One region of the Dactylosporangium sp. NPDC051087 genome, then DNA from elsewhere that is predicted to be linked to it. Evidence: riboswitches for the same ligand, from Rfam matches in the RefSeq annotation. Region 1 holds a riboswitch; each other region holds the start of a gene.
The links. A riboswitch is a leader RNA that binds a small molecule or an ion and turns the genes downstream of it on or off. The one in region 1 is predicted to bind cobalamin.

Region 1 (3,264 bases):
GCGTAGTCGTCGGCGCCGACGGGCAGGCCGGCCGCGTCGTTGAGCTGCGTGTAGGTCCGGTCGGCGGGGTAGCTGACGCCCAGCCCGGCGGGGCCGCCGGAGACGGTGATCTTCAGGTCGTCGACGCCGCCGCGGCGGGCCTGGAACACCAGCTGGCTCCACACCGGGGTCTTCTTCGGCACGGTCACCGTGCTGGTCTTCTGGACGACGCCGTCGCCGCTGACCAGGACGATCGGCAGGGTCGCGGTGGAGCTGCCGGTGCGGGCGGTGCCGACGCAGGTCGTCGCGCCGGCGGTCTTCTCGGTGTACGTGTAGTTCAGCGTGATCGGCGTGAGCGAGACCAGCGTGTTCGAGGTGACGGTGATGTTGAACGCCGCGTAGTCGACGCTGCCGGCCGAGAGCGAGTCGCCCTTCGACAGCGACGAGTAGGTCTTCGTGTTCGTGGGGTAGTTGACGGAGACGCCGGGCCCCGAGGCGGTGACCTTGACGTTGCAGATGTCGGCCGCCGCGCCCCACAGGGTGCTCACCCAGCCCGTCTGACCCAGCACCATCGGCGCGAGCAGCGGGATGGTCAGCCCGAGGCCGGGGGTCGCGGCGCTGGCCGGCGCGGCGGCGGGCAGGATGGCGGCCGCACCGGCGGCGCAGGCGAGAGCGATGGAGGCTGAACGGCGCATCGGAGAGGTCCTTCTCTGTCGGGACTTGGTGACGTCTGCCTGATCGGCGGCTCGGGGAGCGTGTTGAGCTAGCCGGTGAGCGCTATCCAGGTGTCGTACTGGTGCACCGCGATTCCCTCGAACGCGGCGTAGCGCTGCGCCGCACGGTCGACGTCGCTGAGCGTGGCCCGCATGGCGCTGTCGGTGCCGCCGTGGAAGGTGCAGTAGGCGCAGTCGCCGAGCGCCTGCGTCTCCGCGCCGAGCCGGGCCGGTTTCGCCGCCTCCCCGGCGCGGCGCAGCAGGTCGTCGGCGACGCCGAGCATGGAGTTGCCGCCGGTGGCGGTGTTGCGGTAGCTCATCACCGTGACGCCGTCGACCCGGGCGAGCACGGCGTCGGCCAGGTTCTCCCCGCCGACCTGCACGGTGGGCAGCCAGAACGGCACGTCCAGCTCGAGGGGCGGCCCGACCTGCGCCAGCTCGTCGAGCAGCCGCAGCAGCTGCGGCACGAGCACCGCCTGCTCCTGCTGCCACGTGGGCAGCAGGTAGGGCTCGACGTCGACGTGCAGCCCCCGGAACAGTCCGGTCGCGGCGGCGGCGCGGGCCCACGCGAGCGCGGTCGCGTGGTCCGTCGTCCAGTCCGGCTCGCCGCCGAGCGCGTCGAGCGTGATCCCGGCGTCGTCGCACAGCGCGCGGAGCCGGGTCAGCTCCGTGACGTCGGCGCGCGGGTCGTAGTACGCGAAGATCGTCGACACCGAGTGGGCGTTCGCCCAGGCCACGACGGTCTCCGGCGGCGCCCGGTCCCACAGCCACATGGCCCTGGTGCCGGGCGGGGCGACGCTGGTCTCCGGTGCGAGCGGCGGCAGCGTCCGGTGTACCGACGCCACCAGCAGACCAAGGGCCAGGACGACACCCAGGACGGGCCCCAGGACGGTGTCCGCGACGCCGCGCACGCGTGCCAGGACGCGGCGCGGGTCCGCCGGCGCCCGGTGCGCTGAGCCCGCCCACACGTCATCTGTTCGGCCGGTCGTGCCCGGCCCGAAGGATTTGGGTCACGTTGACGTCACTGGGAGCCGTGGGACACGATGAACCCCGAGCGGCCACAGGGAGGAACCCAGTGCGAGTCTGGGACGGTCCCGCCACTGTGACCGGGGAGCCTCCGTCCAGCACACGGGCCACGGCGGCGACCCGGGAAGTCAGACACTCCAGCCGCTCGTGCTTGTTGACCCAGCGGGCGCGGACCCGCTCGATAAGGATGTGCCCGTGACGTCGCCGTATCCGTTCTCGGCCGTGGTCGGCCTGCCAGACCTGCGCCTCGCCCTGCTGCTCACGGCCGTGTCCCCGGCGATCGGCGGGGTCCTCGTCCGGGGCGAGAAGGGCACCGCCAAGTCGACCGTCGTGCGGGGGCTGGCCACGCTGCTTCCCGAGGTCGACGTCGTCGCCGGCTGCCGCTTCGCCTGCGACCCCGCCGCCCCCGACCGGTCCTGCCCGGACGGCCCGCACTCCCTGGACGCGCCCGCCGCCCGGCGCCGGTCCGCGCTGGTCGAGCTGCCCGTCGGCGCCACCGAGGACCGGGTCGTCGGCACCCTCGACCTGCAGCGCGCCCTCGGCGACGGGGTCAAGGCCTATGAGCCGGGCCTGCTCGCCGCCGCGCACCGCGGTGTCCTCTACGTCGACGAGGTCAACCTCCTGCCCGACCACCTCGTCGACCTGCTCCTCGACGCGGCCGCGATGGGCCGCGCCCACGTCGAGCGCGACGGCGTCTCCGTCAAGCACGCCGCCCGCTTCCTCCTCGTCGGCACCATGAACCCGGAGGAGGGCGAGCCACGCCCGCAGCTCGTCGACCGGTTCGGCCTGGTCGTCGGCGTCGCCGCGCCCGCCACGGCGGCGCCCAGGGCCGAGGTCGTGCGGCGGCGGCTGGCGTACGAACTGGACCCCGACACCTTCGCGGCGCGCTACACGGAGGAGGACGCGGCCCTCGCCGCCCGGATCGCCGAGGCGCGGCGGGCGCTGCCGGCGGTGACGCTGCCCGACCGGCAGCTGGACCGGATCGCGCGGATCTGCCTGGCGTACCGGGTGGACGGCCTGCGCGCCGACATCGTCGTGGCCCGCACCGCGGTGGCCCTGGCCGCCTGGCACGGCCGGACGGTCGTGACGAAGGACGACCTGCGCGACGCGGCGAGGCTCGCCCTCCCGCACCGCCGCCGCCGCGACCCGCTCGACCCGCCGGGCGCCGACCAGGAACGCCTCGAGGAGATCCTCGACCAGGAGCTCAACGGCCCCGACGACGATCCCGACGAGGATCCCGACGCCGGTGGCCCGCCCCCGCGGGATCCACCCCCTGGGCCGGACGACCCGTCGCCCGATATTTCCGACACTCCGGATCTGTCCGCCGGAGAAGGCGACGGCCGGCCTCCGTCCCAACCCTCCGGGGGCGCCGACCGGCCTCCGTCCCGCCCCTCTTCAGGCACCTCCACCTCGCCCGACATTTCGGATACGTCTGGATCGGACGACACCGCCGCGCCGGAACAGGGCGACACCGGGTCGTCCGGGCAGCCGGCCACGCAGCCCGCAGGGGAGCTGGCGTTCGCGCAGGCGCCGTACAAGACCCGGC
Region 2 (3,264 bases), on a different contig from region 1:
CGCGGCGAACTCCTCGACCTCGAGTATCCAGCCCTTGCAGTCGACGAACGGCCAGTCGTTGCCGGCGGGGCCGACGTCGAGATCCAGCGCGGCGAGCTCCGGCGCGGTGGCGGCGAAGTAGTCCATCATGACGCCCACACCGCTGACACTAGCGTGATCGCGGGTCCCTGGCAGCGCTCGTCCATCGATGCCGGACCTCACCGGCGCACGCAGGGCAGGCATCGGCTGCTATACATTCCCGCGTGAACCGACGGCATGTGGGGCTTCTCGTCCGGATCGTCCTGGCAGTGGTGTTCCTGCTGGCCGGATGGCAGATGGTCGAGCACGGCAGCAGCACGGCGGCGCAGCGGCAGCAGGAGTCCGCGCAGCGCATCGCGGACTACTCGCCGACCTGCGACGGCAAGACGATGCGGCGCGGCGACACATGCCTGGTCTTCGGCGGCAGCGGCGACGAGGGCGGCTCCTACCAGCACATGATCGACCGGTTCGCGGCGCGGAACTCGCCGGAGAGGATCGCCGACGCGGACCGGTCGTGGCGGCTCACCGGCAACCTGGCCCTGCTCGTCGGCACGCTGTCGCTGCTGTTCTTCGTCCTGAGCCTGGTCGAGGTGGTCCGGTTCGGCGCCGGCGAGCCGCAGCAGGTGATCACGCCGTACCAGACGCGCCTGTTCTTCCTGGTCGTCGGCGGCGTGGTGGCCACCGTCGCGTGGCTGCGCAACGTCACCGGCGACGGCGGCACGGGCTCCCGGATCCTCGGCGGCGCGGGCACTCTGTTCGCCCTGATCGCGGCCGCCGCGCTGGTGTCGTCGTTCCGGGCCCGGACCGGGCGGAAACGCTGGGCGAAGCGGCGCGGCCACACGTACGAGCGGATCAACCCGACGCTGATAGAGCGTCTCGGCTGGCCCGGCGCGCAGCCGTTCGCGGGCGGGGTCGTCACCGGCTCGCACCGCGGCCGGGCGTTCATGGTCTTCGACTACGCGCAGAAGGACGACCGGCACACCGGGCTGCTGGTCGGCCTGCCGGAGGAGGTACCGAACCTGTCGGTGGAGGCCAAGGGCAAGGAGGGCGCCAGGCTGCTCGGCGGCACCGCGCAGCACTGGGTGGACCTGGCGCCGCAGGTGGTCGCGGCCGCCGACCGGCACTACCCGTGGGCGTTCACCGCGAGCGGCGGCACCATCTGGGCGAAGTACGACGGGCTGCTCAGCCCCGGCGGCAAGGACCTCGACCGGCGGCTCGACGGCCTGCACAAGGTCGGCACCGACCTCGCCGCCCTGCCGCCCGCGAGAAGTTGATCACCTTCGCCTTTCGCCGGACCCCCGCTGATCAGCACCGGAGGGGTCCGTCGGGGGTCGCTTCGATTGACACACCGGTACGCCGTCCGTACCGTCCGAAACGAAACGTGACAGTGAACGGAAGCCGGTGCAAGCCCGGCACGGTCGCGCCGCTGTAACCACGCACCCGTGGGAGTCAGACCCGGCCACTGTCACGACAACGCTCGATGGGACGCGAAATCCCGCAGGAGGCTGCACAGATGGCATCGATCTCGGCTCTTCCCACCCCGGCCGCCGCACCGGCCCCGATCCCGCTGCGGCAGATCCTGCCGTGGGCGACGTTCGGCGTCGTGCTCGCCGTCGTCCTGCTCTACTTCGTCGGCGCCGAGCAGGGCATCACCTCGGTCATCGCCGGTGAGACCGTGCACGAGTTCGTCCACGACGGGCGGCACCTGCTCGGCTTCCCCTGCCACTGAGACGGGGAGCCGACATGCTCAACGCCCGCACCCTTCTGGTTCGCGGGATGATCGCCGGTGCCGTCGCCGGGGTCGCCGCGTTCCTGTTCGCCTATCTGTTCGGCGAGGGCCCGATCAACGACGCGATCGCGTTCGAGGAGGCCCAGGCGGCGCAGCTGCCCGCCGGTGAGCACGAGCACGAGCTCGTCAGCCGCGGTGTGCAGAGCACCGTCGGTCTCGCCACCGCCTCCGTCGTCTACGGGGTGGCACTCGGCGGTCTGTTCGCCATCGCCGTCGCGATCACCCTCGGCCGGATCGGGCGGATCAGCGCCCGGGCCACCGCCGGGCTGGTCGCCCTCGCCGGGTTCGTCGGGGTGGCGCTCGTGCCGTTCCTGAAGTACCCGGCCAACCCGCCGGCCACCGGCAACCCGGACACGCTGCAGCAGCGCACCGGGCTGTTCTTCCTGATGATCGTCATCGGGGTCGCGACCGTGATCGGCGTCGCCGTCGTGACCCGGTCGCTGCAGGCCCGCTACGGCACCTGGAACGCGGCGACGGCCGCGGTCATCGGTGGCGTGGTCGTCGTCGGTGTCGCGATCGCGCTGCTGCCGGCGGTCAACGAGGTGCCGGACGGGTTCGCCCCGATCCTGCTGTGGAAGTTCCGCCTCGCCTCGCTGGGCACCCAGGCGGTCAACTGGGCCACCCTCGGCCTGCTGTTCGGGTATCTCACCGAGCGCAGCCAGCGCGCGGCGAACGCGGTCGCCGCGCAGCCGGTCGCCGTCTGATCCACCGGTTCTCCACTGACGGCGGGGCCATCGGCTCCGCCGTCACGTGCGGGTGCGGGGTTTCTCTCCCTGCGGCCCGAACAGGTGCAGGATCTCCACCGCCTGCTCCCCCGCCGGACCGAACCAGTGCGACACGCTCGTCTCGGACTCCGCCACCTCGTGGCGTTCCCTGCTGCTCGGCGTCGGGGTCGGCTTCGCCAACGCGCCGATCACGAACACGGCGGTGGCCGGGCTGCCCGGGCCGGGGTCGCGGGCGGCATCACGTCGACCGCCCGGCAGCTCGGCGCGGCCCTCGGGATGGCCGTCGCCGGTGGTCTCGTCGCGGGGCCGCCCCCGTGCGCCACGCCGCGGCGTCGCGGCCCGGCTGGGTCCTCGTCGCCGCGTGCGGCCTGCTGCTGCTCGCCGTCGCCCGGGTGTCACCGGCCTCCCGGGCGCTGCCGGCGGGTTGACCGAGGCGCTCAGTGCACCCGGGCGGGGTCGACGTCGCGCTGGGTGGCGCAGGCGGTGCACTGGACGGTGTGCTTGACCTGCAGCGGGATCAGCGGGATGAAGAACAACGAGAGTTTGAGAGTCCGCTTGTACAGCGGGTGCGCCACCGTGTTGCCGCAGTGCGGGCAGCGCAGGGTCAGCGTGCGCAGGTGCTTCACCCGCCAGCCCCAGCCGAAGATCACCACGCGGCCATCGTAGCGGCCCGCCGCCTACCCCTGCCGGGCGCGGCGTTCCGAGGCGTGCACGAGGACCGAGCACCACATC
Region 3 (3,264 bases), on a different contig from region 1:
GTGGTAGATCGCTACGGGGTTCTCCCCGAAGCCGCGCGGCGGCTGCACCATGACCACGACGTTGCCCTCGCGCAGCGCGGCGAGGACGATCTCGCCGGCGGGGTCGCGGGACGTGTCGACGAACAGCTCACCGGGCGCCGGGCCCCAGTGCCGCTCCATCTCCTCGCGCAGGTCGTCCGGCAGGGTCCGGAACCAGGTCCGGTACCGCTCGGCGGAGATGCGGACGGGGTTGCCGCGCAGCTGCTCCTCGGTGAGCCAGTCGACGTCCTGCCCACCGGCGGCGATGAGCGTGTGCATCAGCGCGTCGCCGTCCTTCGGGAACCCGTCCGCGCCCACATACCCCTGGGCGTGCATGGCGTCGAGGAGCCGCACCACGCTCGCGGGCGTGTCGAGGCCGACGGCGTTGCCGATGCGGGCGTGCTTCGTCGGATACGCGCTGAGCATCAGCACGATCCTGCGGTCGGCGGGGGCGAGGTGGCGCAGCCGGGCGTGCCCGACCGCGATCCCGGCGACCCGCCCGGCCCGCTCCCGGTCGGCGACGTAGACGGTGAGCCCGTCGGCGTCGATCTCCTTGAACGAGAACGGCACCGTGATGATCCGGCCGTCGAACTCGGGGATCGCGACCTGCGTGGCCGTGTCCAGCGGCGACAGCCCGTCGTCGTTGGCGTCCCAGGTGTCGCGGGAGCTGGTCAGGCACAGGCCCTGCAGGATCGGCACGTCGAGCGCGGCGAGGGCGCCGACGTCCCACGCCTCCTCCTCGCCGCCGGCCTGCGCGTCCGCGGGGCGGGTGCCGCCCGCGGCGAGGACGGTGACGACCAGCGCGTCGGCCTGCCGCAGCGTGTCGAGCAGCTCCGCCGGGGCGGACCGCAGCGAGGAGGCGAACACGGGCAGCGGCCGCCCGCCGGCGTCCTGCACCGCCTCGCACAGCGTCTCCACGAACGCGGTGTTGCCGGCGAGGTGGTGCGCCCGGTAGTAGATGATCCCGACCGTCGGCCCCTCGGCCGTGCTCTCCCTCGGCAGGAGACCCCAGGTGGGCGTGGTCGCCGGCGGGGCGAAGCCGTGACCGGTGAGCAGGACGGTGTCGGACAGGAAGTGGTGCAGCTCGGCCAGGTTGGCCGGGCCGCCCTCGGTGAAGTAGGCGTGCGCCTCGGCCGCGACGCCGGCGGGCACGGTGGAGTGCCGCATCAGCTCCGCGTCGGGCAGCGCCTCGCCGCCGAGCAGGACCACCGGCGCCGGCAGCCGCAGCAGCGTGTCGAAGCCCTCCTGCCAGTCCCGGTAGCCGCCCAGGAACCGCACGACGACCAGGTCCGCGCCCTCGGCGAGGGCGGGCAGGTCCTCCACCGCGGTGCGGGACGGGTTGGCCAGCCGGAAGTCCGCGCCGCTCGCACGGGCGCTGAGCAGGTCGGTGTCGGACGTCGACAACAGCAGGATCACGCCGGGGTCCTCCCTCGGGGTCCGCGCCCCAAGTCGGTCGGGAAAGGTCCGGCGGCGGAGAGTCTCCTGGCTCCCGGATCGGCGCTCGTCCCCGCGCCTTCCCAGGCTCGCGCCCAGTGGCCTCCGTCGGAAACTCGCTCCCCGGTCACAGTGGCGGGACCGCGCCGGACTCTCACCGGCTTCCTCCACACGTCGCCGTTACAGCACCGCCAACTCTGCCGGTCGGCGCAGACTTGAGTCAAGCGAAGCGCTGCGCAGTAGTATCCGGCGCGTGCAGGCTGCCAGCGGACGCGACGCCCCGGACCGGTGCCCCGGCGCCGTGCAGGTCCACCCGGCGGCCGACGGTGGCCTCGCCCGCGTCCGGCTGCCCGGCGGGCGGCTGCCCGTCGAGGGCCTGGCCGTGCTCCGGGCCGCCGCCGCCGACCTCGGCGACCCCGCGCTGGAGCTCACCTCCCGGGGGAACGTGCAGGTCAGGGCGCTGCGGCCGGGCGCGGAGCTGGAGCTCGCCGCGCGGCTGTCGCAGGCGGGGCTCCTGCCGTCGGACACCCACGAGCGGGTGCGCAACATCATCGCCAGCCCGCTCAGCGGCCGCGACGGCGCCGGGCTCGTGGACGTGCGGCCGGTGGTGGCCGCGTTCGACGCCGGCCTGTGCGCCGACCCGTCCCTCGCCGCGCTGCCGGGCCGCTTCCTGGCGACGCTCGACGACGGCCGCGGCGACGTGTCCCCGCTCGGCGGCGACGTCGGCCTCCACGGCGACCGCCTCCTGCTCGCCGGCACCCCCACCACGGCCGCGGCCCGGACCCGCGGTGGCCCGGCCGGCCAGGCCGCGGCCCGGACCTGGGACGATCCCGCCGGGCTGCTGCTCGCGGCGGCCCGGGCGTTCCTGGCGGAGCGCGCCGCGCAGGGCGGCACCGCGTGGCGCCTGGCGGAGCTGACCGACGGCCCGGCCCGGGTCGCGGCCCGGCTGGACGCCACCGTCGAGCCGGGCGCCGGTCGCCACGACGGCGGCGCCGGGCCGGTCGTCGGCCGGACACCGCAGGCCGGTGGACAGGTCGCGCTGACGGTGGTCGTACCACTCGGGCTGCTGACGCAGGAGCAGTCGGCGGCACTCGTCGCGGCCTCGCCGGGAGAGATCATCGTCACGCCGTGGCGGACCGTCGTGGTGCCCGACGTGCCGGTCGATGAAGCTGGAGCGGTCGAGACCCTGCTGACGGCGGCCGGGCTGGTCACCGACCCCGCCTCGCCATGGGTCGGGGTCACCGCGTGCGCCGGCCGCCCGGGCTGCGCCAAGGCCCTCGCCGACGTGCGGGCCGACGCCCGGGCCGCCGTCGCGGGTGGCCTCGACCACGCGCTGCCGGTGCACTGGATCGGCTGCGAACGGCGCTGCGGCGCACCGAAGGGAAGGCACGTGGAGATGCTCGCGACCGCCGACGGCTACCAGGTCGTGTCGTGACCGGCCCGGAGCGCAGCGGAGTGGCTGGTCACCATGGGTGCAGTCTCGGGGCGCGGCGGCGCCGGAGCGCAGCGGAGGTGACGTCGTGACCGCTTACGACTACGTGAAGGACGGTGCGGAGATCTACCGGCGGTCGTTCGCGACGATCCGCGCCGAGGCCGACCTGTCCGGGCTGCCCGCCGACGTCGCCCAGGTCACCGTCCGCATGATCCACGCGTGCGGGATGGTCGACCTGGCCGCCGACGTGGGGCACGGCGGCGACGTGGTGCGGCTCGCGCGCGCCGCCCTCCGCGACGGTGCCCCCGTCCTCTGCGACGCCGAGATGGTCGCCTCCGGCGTCACCCGCGCCCGGCTGCCCCGCGACAACGAGGTCCTGT

Region 2: another riboswitch for cobalamin. It lies ahead of ACZ6TV_RS16800 (CbtB domain-containing protein); the one in region 1 lies ahead of ACZ6TV_RS41640 (VWA domain-containing protein).
Region 3: another riboswitch for cobalamin. It lies ahead of cobN (cobaltochelatase subunit CobN); the one in region 1 lies ahead of ACZ6TV_RS41640 (VWA domain-containing protein).

What each region holds. Positions count from the first base shown of each region.
Region 1 covers NZ_JBVJIJ010000028.1:19,034-22,297, reverse strand. Annotated here, with positions in the region: gene ACZ6TV_RS41650 (hypothetical protein) at 1-674, opposite strand, end outside; gene ACZ6TV_RS41645 (hypothetical protein) at 743-1,603, opposite strand; cobalamin riboswitch at 1,731-1,878, shown strand; gene ACZ6TV_RS41640 (VWA domain-containing protein) at 1,914-3,264, shown strand, end outside.
Region 2 covers NZ_JBVJIJ010000008.1:72,835-76,098, reverse strand. Annotated here, with positions in the region: gene ACZ6TV_RS16810 (hypothetical protein) at 1-138, opposite strand, end outside; gene ACZ6TV_RS16805 (hypothetical protein) at 243-1,292, shown strand; cobalamin riboswitch at 1,351-1,496, shown strand; gene ACZ6TV_RS16800 (CbtB domain-containing protein) at 1,532-1,747, shown strand; gene ACZ6TV_RS16795 (CbtA family protein) at 1,762-2,511, shown strand; gene ACZ6TV_RS16790 (hypothetical protein) at 2,554-2,724, opposite strand; gene ACZ6TV_RS16785 (zinc-ribbon domain-containing protein) at 2,970-3,185, opposite strand; gene ACZ6TV_RS16780 (DNA-3-methyladenine glycosylase family protein) at 3,210-3,264, opposite strand, start outside.
Region 3 covers NZ_JBVJIJ010000020.1:261,281-264,544, reverse strand. Annotated here, with positions in the region: gene cobN (cobaltochelatase subunit CobN) at 1-1,434, opposite strand, end outside; cobalamin riboswitch at 1,474-1,669, opposite strand; gene ACZ6TV_RS34920 (precorrin-3B synthase) at 1,706-2,887, shown strand; gene ACZ6TV_RS34915 (precorrin-8X methylmutase) at 2,973-3,264, shown strand, end outside.